3 regions of the Acidovorax temperans genome follow, and region 2 is predicted to be linked to each of the others. Evidence: predicted binding sites of a transcription regulator. Region 2 holds the regulator's gene; each other region holds the start of a gene.

Region 1 (4,528 bases), 2.0 Mb from region 2:
CTGCGGGTTCCCGCGGGCCTGGGGGTACTGGAAGCCGTGGGCGTTGCCCTGCTGACCAGCCCCAGCCTGGGGCAGGACAAGGTGCTGGCTGCCCTGCTCGCCTACCGTGCGCTGTATTACTTCGTGCCCCTGGTACTAGCTTCGCTGGCCCTGGGTGCAGCAGAACTGCGCTGGCGCCACAGTGCAGCAGCTCCTGCCAAAAATTAGGGCAAATCGGCCTGTAGCGCTTATTACACAAGCGCTGGCAGCTATCAATTTTGAATCAGTGCATTCACCACAAGCGGGCGCCGCACGGTTTTGGCGATGCGCAGGAAGGCCACCCCCGGTAAAATCACGGCCCCTCGACTTTGCCTGCCGCCCGATCGACACGGGCCCGCAAAACCATGATCCGACTTTCTGAAATCCGGCTGCCCTTCACGGTGGCCGAGGCCCCCGAGGCGCCCCTGCGCGCTGCCGTTTCGCAACTGCTGGGCCTGCCTGCCTCCGACATCGCGCACATCCACGTTTTTAAGCGCAGCTTTGATGCCCGCAAGGCCGACCTGCTGGCCGTCTACATCGTCGATGTCACGCTGACCCAGCCCGAGCGTGAAGCCGCGCTGCTCGCCAGGTTCGCCAGCAACCCGCACATCCAGCCCACGCCCGACATGGCCTGGCACCCGGTGGGCCAGGCGCCGGCCGACCTGCCCCTGCGCCCGGTGGTGGTGGGCTTCGGCCCCTGCGGCATCTTTGCCGCGCTGGTGCTGGCGCAGATGGGTTTCAAGCCCATCGTGCTGGAGCGTGGCAAGACCGTGCGCGAGCGCACCAAAGACACCTGGGGCCTGTGGCGCAAGCGCGCGCTCAACCCCGAGAGCAACGTGCAGTTTGGCGAGGGCGGCGCTGGTACCTTCTCGGACGGCAAGCTCTACAGCCAGATCAAAGACCCGCGCCATCTGGGCCGCAAGGTGATGAACGAGTTCGTCAAGGCCGGCGCACCCGAAGAAATTTTGTACGTCGCCCACCCGCACATCGGCACCTTCAAGCTGGTGAAGGTGGTGGAAAACCTGCGCGAGCAGATCATTGCGCTGGGCGGCGAAATCCGCTTCGAGCAGCGCGTGACGGACGTGATCGTCGAGAACGACGCCCAGGGCCAGCGCCACCTGCGCGGTCTGAAGGTGCTGAACCAGGCCACGGGCGAAACCACCGAGCTGCGCGCCGACCACGTGGTGATGGCGCTGGGCCACAGCTCGCGCGACACCTTTGCCATGCTGTACGAGCGCGGCGTGGCCATGGAAGCCAAGCCGTTTTCCATCGGCTTTCGCATCGAGCACCCGCAAAGCGTCATCGACCGCGCCCGCTGGGGCCGCCACGCGGGCCACCCGCTGCTGGGCGCGGCCGACTACAAGCTGGTGCACCACGCGCAAAACGGCCGCGCGGTGTACAGCTTCTGCATGTGCCCTGGGGGCACCGTGGTGGCCGCCACCAGCGAGCCCAACCGGGTGGTGACCAACGGCATGAGCCAGTATTCGCGCAACGAACGCAACGCCAACGCAGGCATGGTGGTGGGCATTGACCCGCGCGACTACCCACACGACCCCGCTGCGTTCGAGGCCCACCTGGGCCAGACCTATGGCGTGGAGGCGCTGCCTGCCGGGCAGTTCCACCCGCTGTCGGGCAGCGTGCTGCAGCGCCAGCTCGAGTCCAACGCCTTTGTGCTGGGCGGGCGCGACTACAGCGCGCCGGGCCAGCTGGTGGGCGAGTTCATTGCGGGCAAGCCGTCCACCCAACTGGGCGGGGTGGAGCCCTCGTACAAGCCCGGCGTGGCCCTGGGTGACCTGCACGCCGCCCTGCCTGGCTACGCTATCGAGGCCATGCGCGAGGCGCTCCCTGCCTTTGGCCGCAAGATCAAGGGCTTTGACATGCACGACGCGGTGCTGACGGGGGTGGAAACACGCACGTCCTCGCCACTCAAGATACCGCGGGGCGATAACCTGCAAAGCCTGAACACCGCCGGCCTGTACCCGGCGGGCGAAGGCGCGAGCTACGCGGGCGGCATCTTGTCGGCAGGGGTGGACGGTATCAAGGTGGGCGAAGCCGTGGCACGCAGCCTGCTGGGCACAGGTGCCGCATGACGGGCGCGACCCTGCAACGCCCCAGCAAGGCGCAGTTTGCCGCCGCAGCGCTGGCCATGGCGGTGGTGGTGCTGGCCTCCAACATCCTGGTGCAGTTCCCCATCAACGACTGGCTGACCTGGGGCGCCATCACCTACCCGGTGGCCTTCCTGGTGAGCGAGCTGGTCAACCGCGCCCATGGGCCAGCGCAAGCCCGGCGCGTGGCCTGGGTGGGTTTTGCCGCAGCCGTAGCGGCATCGCTGGTGCTGGCGCCTGCGCGCATTGCCGCAGCCTCAGGCACCGCCTTTTTGCTGTCGCAATGGCTGGACATTGCTGTGTTTGACCGGTTGCGGCATGCCACCTGGTGGCGCGCCCCGCTGGTGGCCACCCTGCTCGCCGCGGTGCTGGACACCGCCGTGTTCTGGAGCATTGCCTTTGCGGGAACCGAGGACCCCTGGGTGACCTGGGCGCTGGGCGACCTGGCCGTGAAGCTGGCCCTGGGCGTGGCGCTGCTGCTGCCGTTTCGCCTGTTCATCGGCCGCCAGCTGGCACAGCGCGCCGCCTGACGGGCTTCGGTGCCACGCTCACGCGGACTTGGCTGCGGGGAGGCAGAGCGCTGGTGCGACCGCACCGCGCCCCTCTCTTGACTTGCATCACCCCGCGCGCCGGGCAGCGCGCAACACTTGGGGTCTCCGCGCGTCTCGCTGAAGTGGCCTTCGGCGGATCGCTCCCGTGCCTTCACAAACCGGAGTTGTTCCATGTCTTCCACCGCGCCCAGTGCAACCCCCGCCGCCCCTTCAGGCAGTCTCTCCCAACGGCTCGGCCTGGTCGGCGCGGTGCTCGCGCTGATCCTGGTGCTGGCGCTGCCCACCCCGGCGGGCTTGCCCTTGGCGGGGCAGACGATGCTGGCCATCCTGGCGTTCGCTGTGATCGTGTGGATGACCGAGGCGCTCGAATATTCGGCAAGCGCGGTGGTGATTGCTGCGCTGATGGTGTTTTTGCTGGCCTATGCGCCCAGCGTGGCCAAGCCCGATGGGCCAGAAATGGGCACCGGCGCGGCGCTGAACCTGGCGCTTTCGGGCTTTGCCAACAGTGCCGTGGCACTGGTGGCAGCAGCGTGCTTCATCGCATCGGCCATGACGGCTACCGGGCTGGACCGGCGCATTGCACTCACGGTGCTGTCCAAGGTAGGGGCCAAGACGCACCACATCGTGATCGGCGCCATGGTGGTGGGCTTTCTGTTGTCGTTCATCGTGCCCAGCACCACGGCCCGCGTGGCCTGCCTCATGCCGATCATGATGGGCTTCGTGCTCGCCTTCAAGGTGGACCGCAAGAGCCGCTTTGCCGCCCTGCTGGTCATCACCACAGCGCAAACCGCCAGCATCTGGAACGTGGGCATCAAGACGGCTGCCGCACAGAACATGGTGGCCATCGGCTTCATCGAAAAGCAGCTGGGCGCCCAGATCACCTGGGGTGAATGGTTTGTGGCAGCGGCACCGTTTGCCGCGCTGATGACGGTGGCGCTGTTCTTCATCATGACGCGCATGATGGAGCCCGAGATGAAGGAAATTGCAGGCGGCCAGGAGACCATTCGCCAGCAACTGGCCGAGCTGGGCCCCATGACGCTGAACCAGTGGAAACTACTGGCGGTGGTGCTGGTGCTGCTGGGCTTCTGGTCCACCGAAAAGGTGCTGCACAACTTTGACACCACCTCCACCACCATCGCCGCCGTAGCGCTGATGCTGTTCCCGCGCATCGGCGTGATGGACTGGAAGCAGTCGCAAAAGGGCTTCCCCTGGGGCACGGTGGTGCTGTTTGCCGTGGGCATCAGCGTGGGGTCTGCGCTGCTGCAGACCAAGGCCGCAGGCTGGCTGGCGCAACTCATCGTGAGCAACCTGGGCCTGCAAATGGCGTCGGCCTTCGTGATTCTGATGCTGCTGTCGGCCTTCCTGATCGTCATCCACCTGGGCTTCGCCAGCGCCACCGCACTGGCGTCCACCATGATCCCTATCGTCATCAGCGTGCTGAGCACCGTGCAGACACCCGGCATCAACGTCGTGGGCATGACGATGATCCTGCAGTTCGTGGTGAGCTTCGGCTTCATCCTGCCGGTGAACGCACCGCAGAACATGATTGCCTACGGCACCGACACCTTCGAGGCGCGCGACTTCGTGCGCACCGGTATTGTGATCACGCTGGCGGCGGTGGTTCTGCTGGTGGTGTTTGCGCTGACCTACTGGCCCTGGCTGGGGCTGATGGTGACGCGCGCCTGAAGCGCCCCGTGAGCGCAGCGCCTTCTGCCCACCGGCACCAGCAGGCAAGCGGAAGGCCTCCACCAAGCCTGCCAGCTGCTGCGCCTGCACCCGCAGGCCCTGCGCGGCAGCGGAAGATTCCTCCACCAGCGCGGCATTCTGCTGGGTCATCTGGTCAAGCTGCGACAC
Region 2 (4,528 bases):
GATTTGGGAGCGCGCCGCTTTTATATCTTCGGTTTGGTGCTGTACCCGCAGGACTTCATCTACCTGACGGGTTTGCTGATCATTTCAGCACTTTCGCTGTTCCTGTTTACCGCCGTGGCCGGGCGTTTGTGGTGTGGTTTTTCATGCCCGCAAACGGTGTACACCGAAATTTTCATGTGGATCGAGCACAAGATCGAAGGTGATCGCAGTGCCCGGCTCCGCCTGGACAACGGCCCCTGGACGTTCGAGAAGATCCGCAAGAAGTTTTTCAAGCAGGTGGTGTGGATCGCGGTGGCCCTGTGGACCGGGTTCACCTTTGTGGGGTACTTCGTCCCCATTCGCGAGCTGGGCAGCGAGCTGCTGGCGTTCCCGGGCGGCTGGCAGATTTTCTGGGTGCTGTTCTACGGTTTTGCCACCTATGGCAATGCGGGCTTCATGCGCGAGCAGGTCTGCAAGTACATGTGCCCTTATGCGCGCTTTCAGAGCGCGATGTTTGATAAAGACACGCTGATCGTTACCTACGACCCTGAACGTGGCGAGCAGCGTGGTCCGCGCAAGAAGAATATCGACTACAAAGCCCAGGGGCTGGGCGATTGCATTGACTGCTCGCTGTGTGTGCAGGTCTGTCCGGTGGGCATCGACATCCGCAAGGGTTTGCAGTACGAATGCATTGGCTGTGGCCTGTGCGTGGACGCCTGCAATACCGTGATGGACAAGATGCAGTACCCGCGTGGGCTCATCCGTTATTCGACCCAGAACGGCGTGGCCAAGCACTGGACGCAGTCGCAGATGTTGCGCCGCGTGCTGCGCCCCCGCGTGCTGATCTACAGCGCCGTGCTGGTCACCCTGTGCGTGGCCTTGTTGGCCAGCCTGGTGACGAGAACACCGCTGAAAGTGGACGTGGTTCGCGACCGGGCCGCCTTGTCACGCATTGTGGCTGGGGGGAAGTTGGAAAACATCTACCGTATCCAGATCATGAACGCTACCGAAACTCCTCAGCGCTACCGCATAGATGCCAAGGGTCTTGAGGGACTTGAAGTGGTGTCGGAAGCGTCGGTGGAGGTCGATCCCGCTCAGTCTCGCTGGGTTGCTGTGCGATTGCAGGTGCCTTATGGGTCTGCTTCACCTGGGTCTCATCCCATCACCTTTGAAATTGGTGCCGAGGGTGGCGGTGCCCACGTGACAGAAAAAACCGTATTTTTGGTTCCCAGGTAGTACCGTTTTCATTCAACGTACAAGCCTGAGTTAATGGAGTTTGCTATGTCTACTGTTTCTTCCTCAGCCACGCCAGCTGCAGCCCCATGGTGGAAGTTTGGCCATGTGTGGCTGGTATTGGCGGGCCCCTTGGTGGTCATTGTTGCGGGGTTCATTACTTTGTGGCTTGCGATGTCGCGCCCAGACCCTGTGGTCGCGGAGGATTACTACCAGCGAGGTATCGACATCAACAAGACCCTGGAGCACCCAGAGAAGAGCTTGGCGCCCGCGATGAAAGGGCGCAATCACGCTGCGACCCCGCCAGAAGCGCAGCCGAGGTGATTGTGAAGTCACTCTGGTTCACTGAATTTCGCAACGACCCAATACAACACCGCAAGGAAACAGCACGATGTGGACACAGCGCCTGATGTGGATTGCCTGGCCAGCCTTTTTGGTGGCAGGTGTGATTGAGATGCTCGTCTTTGCGATGGTGGACCCGCAAGACCTTCACTGGTTCGGGCAGCCTGTCACCTTGTCGAGAACAGGCGTCTACACCTTGGCGTTCTTTGGGTTCTGGGCGCTCACCATGGTGTCCAGTGCGCTCACCACCTTGCTTGCGATGTCCCCCTTTGAACTGAATCGCTGCCCGGTGCCTGACGAGGAGCGCCCTGACGATTGCCGCAAGCATCCCTCCTGCACTTGAATAAAAAAAATGCCGCGCTGTATGGCGCGGCATTGTCGGAGGCGTCAGCGAAGTGCTCGTCAGTTGTCCGGCACCTCTGTCGAAAATTTTTCAGTGGCAGGCTTGTTGGTTGTTCACGATGCGGCGTAGGGCATCGGTATCTAGAATGCGGACATGTCTTTGCCGCACTTCCACGGTGCCTTCTTCTACGAACTTGGAGAAGGTGCGGCTCACGGTTTCAAGCTTGAGGCCGAGATAACTGCCAATTTCTTCTCGCGTCATTCGCAACACCAGTTCCGATTGAGAGAAACCTCGCGCGTGCAGGCGTTGCACCAAATTGAGCAAAAACGCTGCCAGACGCTCTTCTGCTCGCATGCTTCCGAGCAGCAGCATCACGCCATGCTCACGCACGATTTCACGGCTCATGATTTTGTGCACATGGTGCTGTAGCGCAGTGACTTCTCGCGAGAATTCCTCTATGCGATCAAAGGGCATGACGCAAACTTCCGCGTCTTCCAGAGCGACGGCATCGCAGGTGTGATGGTCATTCACAATGCCATCCAGACCAATGATTTCACCGGCCATCTGGAATCCTGTGACTTGGTCGCGACCATCTTCTGTCGCCACGCAGGTCTTGAAGAAGCCCGTGCGAATGGCATACAGCGAGGTGAAAGCTTCTCCGTTGCGGAAAAGCGTTCCGCCGCGCTTGATCTTGCGCCGCACGGCTACCACTTCGTCGATGCGTTGCAGCTGCTCTTCGTTGAGCCCCACAGGCATGCAAAGCTCACGGAGATTGCAGTTGGAGCAGGCGACTTTGATGGTGAGCGGATTCATGGCGCAGAAACCAGTTGGTTGTTCGAGCATATCGTGCTCGACGAGAGAGGCCGAAGTGCCTCGCACAGTGCTTAGAAGCGGATGATATGCATCAAATTGTCGCTCCACCAGCAGTGGGTTCACTTGATTCAGGTCAAGGACGAAGAGGGTAAGGTGCGGCACAGTAACCGAGTACGCAAGGATATCTCATGACCGCTGTTACCCCAGAACTCCTTACCCGGTTTGATGTGCCGGGTCCCCGATACACCTCTTATCCAACGGCAGACCGTTTTGTGGAGGCTTTTGGTCAGGAGGACTATGCCTTGGCGTTGGCCCAAAGGCATTTGGGGACAGGCTCCAAAGCCATGCCGTTGTCGCTGTATGTACACATCCCATTTTGCGAGTCGCTATGCTACTACTGCGCTTGCAACAAGATCATTACCAAACACCATGATCGTGCTGATGTCTATTTGCGGTACCTGAGCCGCGAAATCGACTTGCATACAGCCCAATGTGGTGTGGGGCAGGTGGTTAGCCAGTTGCATCTGGGTGGCGGGACCCCCACGTTCCTGTCTGATGATGGGCTGTGTGAGTTGATGTCCATGCTCAAGCGCAGCTTCACTCTGGCTCCCGGTGGGGAATATTCCATCGAAGTGGATCCCCGCACGGTCAACGCGGAGCGTCTGGCATTGTTGGCAGAGTTGGGTTTCAACCGGTTGAGTTTTGGCGTCCAAGACTTCGACTCTGAAGTCCAAAAGGCAGTACACCGTGTTCAGCCCGCAGAGCAAGTTTTTGCTTTGGTCGAATCTGCACGCACCATCGGGTTTGACTCCATCAATGTGGACTTGATTTACGGCTTGCCACGCCAAACCCCTGAGTCATTTGATCGGACGTTGTCACAGATTGCCCAGCTTCGACCCGATCGCATTGCGTTGTACGCATATGCACATCTGCCTGAGCGCTTCAAGCCCCAGCGTCGCATCATTTCAGCGGAGTTGCCCACAGCAGGTGCCAAAGTCGCCATGCTTTCGCGTTCGCTGGATGCATTTATTGACGCTGGCTATGTATACGTCGGCATGGATCATTTCGCTTTGCCTACTGATGCGTTGGCCATTGCAAAACGGCAGGGGCGCCTGCACCGCAATTTCCAGGGATACAGCACCCAACCCGATTGCGATTTGATTGGGCTGGGCGTGTCAGCGATTGGACGCATTGGGGCGACCTACAGCCAAAACGCCAAGACCCTGGATGAGTATTACGATTTCCTTGACCAGGGTCGCCTGCCAGTCGTTCGGGGGCTGGCATTGAACCGGGATGACTTGGTGAGACGCGCTGCCATCATGGCGTTGATGTGCCAAGGTGAACTGCTGATTGAGCCGATGGAGCAAGCATGGCTGATCGACTTCAAAAAGTACTTTGCTGCTGAACTGGACCGTTTGAAGGACATGGAAACCCAAGGTCTGGTGGAGTTGGGCAGTGAAGGGGTTCGAGTGACCCCCATGGGCTGGTTCTTTGTGCGCGGTATTGCGATGGTCTTTGATCGTTACCTGCAGGCCGATCGCACCCGCGCCCGCTTCTCCCGCATCATCTGAGCAGGGCTACGAACAGCATGTCGGCTACTGTTGCATGGACCGCACTGGTCATGGGTTTGGTAGGAGGAACCCATTGTTTGGCCATGTGCTCAGCTCCGTGCGCTGCGGTGGTGGGGGCTGTACAAAAGCCGGAAGGCTCCGCCGCGCTGGAGCAGCCTGTTCACTGGATGGACAACCCCCGCCGTTCTGCCCAGCCGTGGCTGCGCACCGGGGTTTTTCATGTGGGTCGCATCGTGGGATATGCGGC
Region 3 (4,528 bases), 1.6 Mb from region 2:
GGTGAATTCGCCATTGGCCGCCAGCTTGTGCAGCCAGGCCACGTCCGACCCCGATTCGAGCAGCACCTGGCTGGACATGACGACCTGCTTGCCCTTGCCTTGCAGGTGCCGGGCCAGGCCCAGCCAGTCAGACAGGCGCAGTTCGTGGCGGCGCGAGCAGACTGTTTCGCCCAGGTAGATCTCGTCCACGGCCGTGTCGGCCATGGCTTCGTAGAACGCAAAGACGCTGTTGCGTGGCCAGTAGTACTGCAGGGGGCCCAGGGTGATTTTCATGGTGGGGGACTCCGGTGTTTCATCGGGGTATTTCAGATTCAAAGCGGCGCACCGACCTGCGGTCTGGCGCGATCCAGGCCAGGGGGTGCCGCGCAAGGGCCGCCCCGCCGCGTATGCGGCGCTTCGCTGGCGTGCGCTGGCGCCGTCCCCCTTCCCCTAGCGCGAAGCGCGTAGAGAGAAGGGGGAAGCCGCGCAGCGGCTCAGGGGGTTGTCGCCTAACCATTTCACTTCCAGGGGCGGTGGTAGGCGCCCAGCGTGTGCTGCTGGCCCTCGGCCACCTGGTCGAGCTGGGCCATCCAGTGGGTTTTGGGGGCGTAGCGGTGGGGCTGGGCCATGCAGTGGTCGATGGCCTCGCGCCACACGCGCGTCACGTCGGCCACATAGGCGGGGCTGCGCTGGCGGCCTTCGATCTTGATGGCGCGCACGCCGATCTTGGCGAGCTGGGGCAGCAGCTCCAGCGTGTTCAGGCTGGTGGGTTCTTCGATGGCGTAGTAGTTCTCTTCATCGCCCACGTCAAAGCGGCCCTTGCACAGCGTGGGGTAGCCCGCGTTTTCGCCGGGGGCGTAGCGGTCAATCAGCACGCCGTTCAGGCGCGATTCCAGGCCCTGCGGGGTTTCCTGCCAGCGCACGGCTTTGGGGGGTGAGCACACGCCGTGGGTGTTGGGCGATTCGCCCGTCACGTACGACGACAGGGCGCAGCGGCCTTCCACCATCACGCACAGGCTGCCAAAGCCGAAGACTTCGATCTCGACCGGCGTGCGTTCGATCACCTGGCGCACCTGCTCCATCGACAGCACGCGCGGCAGCACGGCGCGCACCACGCCAAACTGCTCGCGGTAGAAGTTGATGGCCTCGTAATTGGTGGCCGAGCCTTGCACCGACAGGTGCAGCCGCAGCTGCGGGTGGTGTTGGGCGGCGTATTGCATGAGGCCGGGGTCGGCCAGGATGACGGCGTCCAGCCCCATGTCCACGGCCTTGTCCACCGCGCTGCGCCAGGGGCCGGGGTTGGCGGCCTGCGGGTAGGTGTTGAGCGCCATGAACACCTTGCGCCCGCGCTGGTGGGCGTAGGCAATGCCGCTGGCAATGGCGGCTTCGTCAAAGTTCAGACCGGCAAAGTTGCGGGCGTTGGTGGCATCGCGCAGGCCCAGGTACACGCAGTCGGCACCGTGGTCGATGGCGGCCTTCAGGGCGGGCAGGCTGCCGGCAGGGCAGACCAGTTCAGGGGCAGGGGCTGCGGTGGGGGTGTTTGCAGCAGGGGTCAAGGGTTCCATGGCAAGCGTTTCATCGCCAGCACCGGCATGGTGCCAAGGCATTGGCCGCCACCATAGTGAGCCCTGCGCGCGCAGCCGCTGATCTTCATCAACCGGTGCGCACAATGTCAGACAAATTTAATCGGGATTTGACCTGGGCGGGTCTGGCTGGCCCGCCTGCGCCGCGCGGTCAAGGGGCGTGCCGTGCCCGTTGACCTAGGCTGTTCATGGCAAGATGCTATGAAAAATATAGCTGCCTGCGCTTGCTGATAAAGCGCCAGAGGCTGATTTGATTGCAAATGCCTGCGTCAATACCGCACGGCAAAGCGCGCCAGCAGCCAGTCGCGCAGCGTGTCGAACACCGGGGTGGCGTACTCGGGCGTTTCGTTGAACAGCTCGTGGAAGGCGTTTTCAAAGCAGTGCGACTGCACCACGGCCGGCGGTGCTGCCTGCGTAAAGGCCTGGCTGCCTGCGGGGCTCACCAGCCGGTCGGCCCCCGCCCACATCAGCAAGGTGGGCACAGTCCAGGTGGGCGCAGCGGCCACGGTGGCGGGGCCTGCGGTGGCAATGAAGCGGGCCAGGCGGGCGCTGATGCGGTCGTGGCAGCGCGGGTCGACCTGGTAGTCGGCCACCACCTGCGCGTCGTGCGAGAGGTAGTTGGCATTGAGCCCGTTGCCCACGCGCAGGTTGGGCGCAATGCTGGGCAGCGTGGACACCAGCAGCTTTTGCACCGGGTTCAGGCCCGCATCCAGCGCGGGCGATGACAGCACCAGCGCATCCACCGGGCACAGGTTCAGCGATACCAGCCGCGCAGCCACCAGGCCGCCCATGCTGTGGCCCAGCAGCACCAGCGGCAGGCCGGGCGGCAGGCGGGCGCGGGTGCATTCGATCATGTCGGCCAGGTCGTCCAGCAGGCGCGTGTCGCTGCTCAGGCCGCCGCGCGGCCCGGCGGATTCGCCGTGGCCGTAGTGGTCGTAGCCGCGCACGGCAAAGCCCCAGGTGTTGAGCTGCTCGGCCACCGCGCCGTAGCGGCCAGCGTGCTCGCCCAGGCCGTGCACCAGCACCACCAGGCCGCGCAGGGGGGTGTCGGCGGCCACGGGCCATTCGTGCAGTGCCAGGTTTTCCCCATCGGCAGCGGTGAAGGGGCTGAGGGCGGGGGATGCGAACTGTTGGGGCATACCGGCGCTGGAAGCTATAGGGTTACGACGATCAGGGGGCTGCGGCAGGCGCAGCGCCTTGCTGTGCGGCCTGTGCCTGGGCCATGGCGGCCATCACATGCGCCACCGAGGCGGTGAGGCGCTTGGCGTAGGGCACGTGCAGGAACTCGTTGGGGCCGTGGGCGTTGCTCTTGGGGCCCAGCACGCCGCACACCATCATCTGCGCGGTGGGGAAGCCTTCGCTGAGCATGTTCATCAGCGGAATGGTGCCGCCCTGGCCGATGTAGCCGCAGGGCGCGCCAAAGTGCGCCTGCGAGGCTTCGTTGAGCGCTTGCTCAAACCAGGGCGTGGCGGCCGGGGCGTTCCAGCCCGTGGCGCCGCTCAGGCTCTCGAAGGTGACCTTGGCCTGGTAGGGCGCGTTGTCTTCGAGCAGGGCTTTGAGCTCTTGCACGGCCTGGGCCGCATCCACCAGCGGGGGCAGCCGCAGGCTGAGCTTGAAGGCGGTGTAGGGGCGCAGCACGTTGCCTGCGTCTTGCAGCGTGGGAAAGCCCTCGGCACCGGTCACGCTCAGCGTGGGTTCCCAGGTGCGCTTGAGCAGGGCCTGCAATGGGTCGGTGGTGGTGGGCAGCGCAAAGGTGGTGGAGCCACCGCAGTCGTAGTGCGCCCACGGAAAGCGGCGGTACACCTCTTCACCCAGGATGGCGGCGGTGGCTTGCGCCTGGGCCAGCCGGTCGGCAGGCACCTGGCAATGGAAGCTCTGGGGCAGCAGGCGGCCAGTCTTGCTGTCTTCCAGCCGGTCTAGCACCTGGCGCATGATGCGGAAGGACGAGGGCACCAGGCCCGAGGCGTCGCCCGAGTGGATGCCTTCGGTCAGGATCTCGACCTTGAGCGTGCCGCTGGCCATGCCGCGCAGGCTGGTGGTGAGCCACAGCTGGTCGTAGTTGCCGGCACCGCTGTCCAGGCAGATCACCAGGCCCACGTCGCCCAGGCGGGGGCGCAGGGCGTCGATGTAGGGCATCAGGTCGCGCGAGCCGCTTTCTTCGCAGGTCTCGATCAGGCCGACGATGCGGGGGTGGGGCACATTCTGGCGCTTCAATTCCTGCACGGCGGCGATGCTGGCGTACACCGCGTAGCCGTCGTCCGCGCCGCCCCGGCCGTAGAGCTTGCCGTCCTCGTACTTGGGCGTCCACGGGCCCAGGTCGCTGCGCCAGCCGCTGAATTCAGGTTGCTTGTCCAGGTGGCCATACATCAGCACCGTTTGCGGTGCGTGGGCCTGGGTGGCTTCGATCTCGAAGAACAGCACCGGCGTGCGGCCCGGCAGGCGCACGACTTCCAGCGTAAGACCTGCCACTTTTTGTGACTCGACCCAGGCGGCGGCGTTGCGCACCACGGTGTCCAGCAGGCCTTGCTCTGCCCAGTCGGCCGCGAACATGGGCGACTTGGCGGGGATGGCGATGTAGTCGGTGAGCTGGCGCACGATCTCGCTGTCCCACGCCTGGCTTACCCGATCAAGTGCCAGTGCGGGTTCAAGGGCGATGGGGGGTACGCGGGCATTCATGGCGGGCTCCTGTCGGTGGGCATTGCAAAAACGCCATTCCAACACAAGCCGGCCCAGGCCGCCAAGGCGCGGGCGCTATTCCGACGGCGCCTTGGGGCACACCGGCTGGGTGCGTGAAGGCGCCGAGGGTTCTATAAACTCGGCATGATTTATTCATGAACTTTTGTAGATTGCGTGAGTCGAACGTTCATGGAAAAAGAAGATGCACGCAAGCAGTCGCGGGAAGTGCTGCATGAACGGCGCAAGCAGGTCATTCGCTTGCATCGAAAAGGTGTTGGCGTGATGCAGAT

Evidence for each region. Region 2 encodes FNR, which switches genes on or off when oxygen is low (the NO sensors DNR and NnrR bind a similar motif). Its sites were predicted from a motif close to TTGATNNNNATCAA; they were not measured.
Region 1: a site for FNR is predicted at 2,731-2,744, ahead of PQV96_RS17395 (DASS family sodium-coupled anion symporter). Genes of this name have one in related genera too.
Region 3: a site for FNR is predicted at 1,623-1,636, ahead of ubiU (ubiquinone anaerobic biosynthesis protein UbiU). Genes of this name have one in related genera too.

The regions. Positions count from the first base shown of each region.
Region 1 is NZ_CP117193.1:3,719,907-3,724,434, forward strand. It holds gene PQV96_RS17380 (lysylphosphatidylglycerol synthase transmembrane domain-containing protein) at 1-207, shown strand, start outside; gene PQV96_RS17385 (NAD(P)/FAD-dependent oxidoreductase) at 384-2,108, shown strand; gene PQV96_RS17390 (VUT family protein) at 2,105-2,653, shown strand; gene PQV96_RS17395 (DASS family sodium-coupled anion symporter) at 2,846-4,360, shown strand; partial or broken gene PQV96_RS17400 (methyl-accepting chemotaxis protein) at 4,385-4,528, opposite strand, start outside.
Region 2 is NZ_CP117193.1:1,732,573-1,737,100, forward strand. It holds gene ccoG (cytochrome c oxidase accessory protein CcoG) at 1-1,215, shown strand, start outside; gene PQV96_RS08230 (FixH family protein) at 1,261-1,536, shown strand; gene PQV96_RS08235 (hypothetical protein) at 1,604-1,897, shown strand; gene fnr (fumarate/nitrate reduction transcriptional regulator Fnr) at 1,988-2,710, opposite strand; gene hemN (oxygen-independent coproporphyrinogen III oxidase) at 2,899-4,281, shown strand; gene PQV96_RS08250 (sulfite exporter TauE/SafE family protein) at 4,299-4,528, shown strand, end outside.
Region 3 is NZ_CP117193.1:152,364-156,891, forward strand. It holds gene PQV96_RS00670 (U32 family peptidase) at 1-273, opposite strand, end outside; gene ubiU (ubiquinone anaerobic biosynthesis protein UbiU) at 498-1,544, opposite strand; gene PQV96_RS00680 (alpha/beta hydrolase) at 1,832-2,701, opposite strand; gene PQV96_RS00685 (M20 family metallopeptidase) at 2,733-4,238, opposite strand; gene PQV96_RS00690 (IS630-like element ISStma10 family transposase) at 4,428-4,528, shown strand, end outside.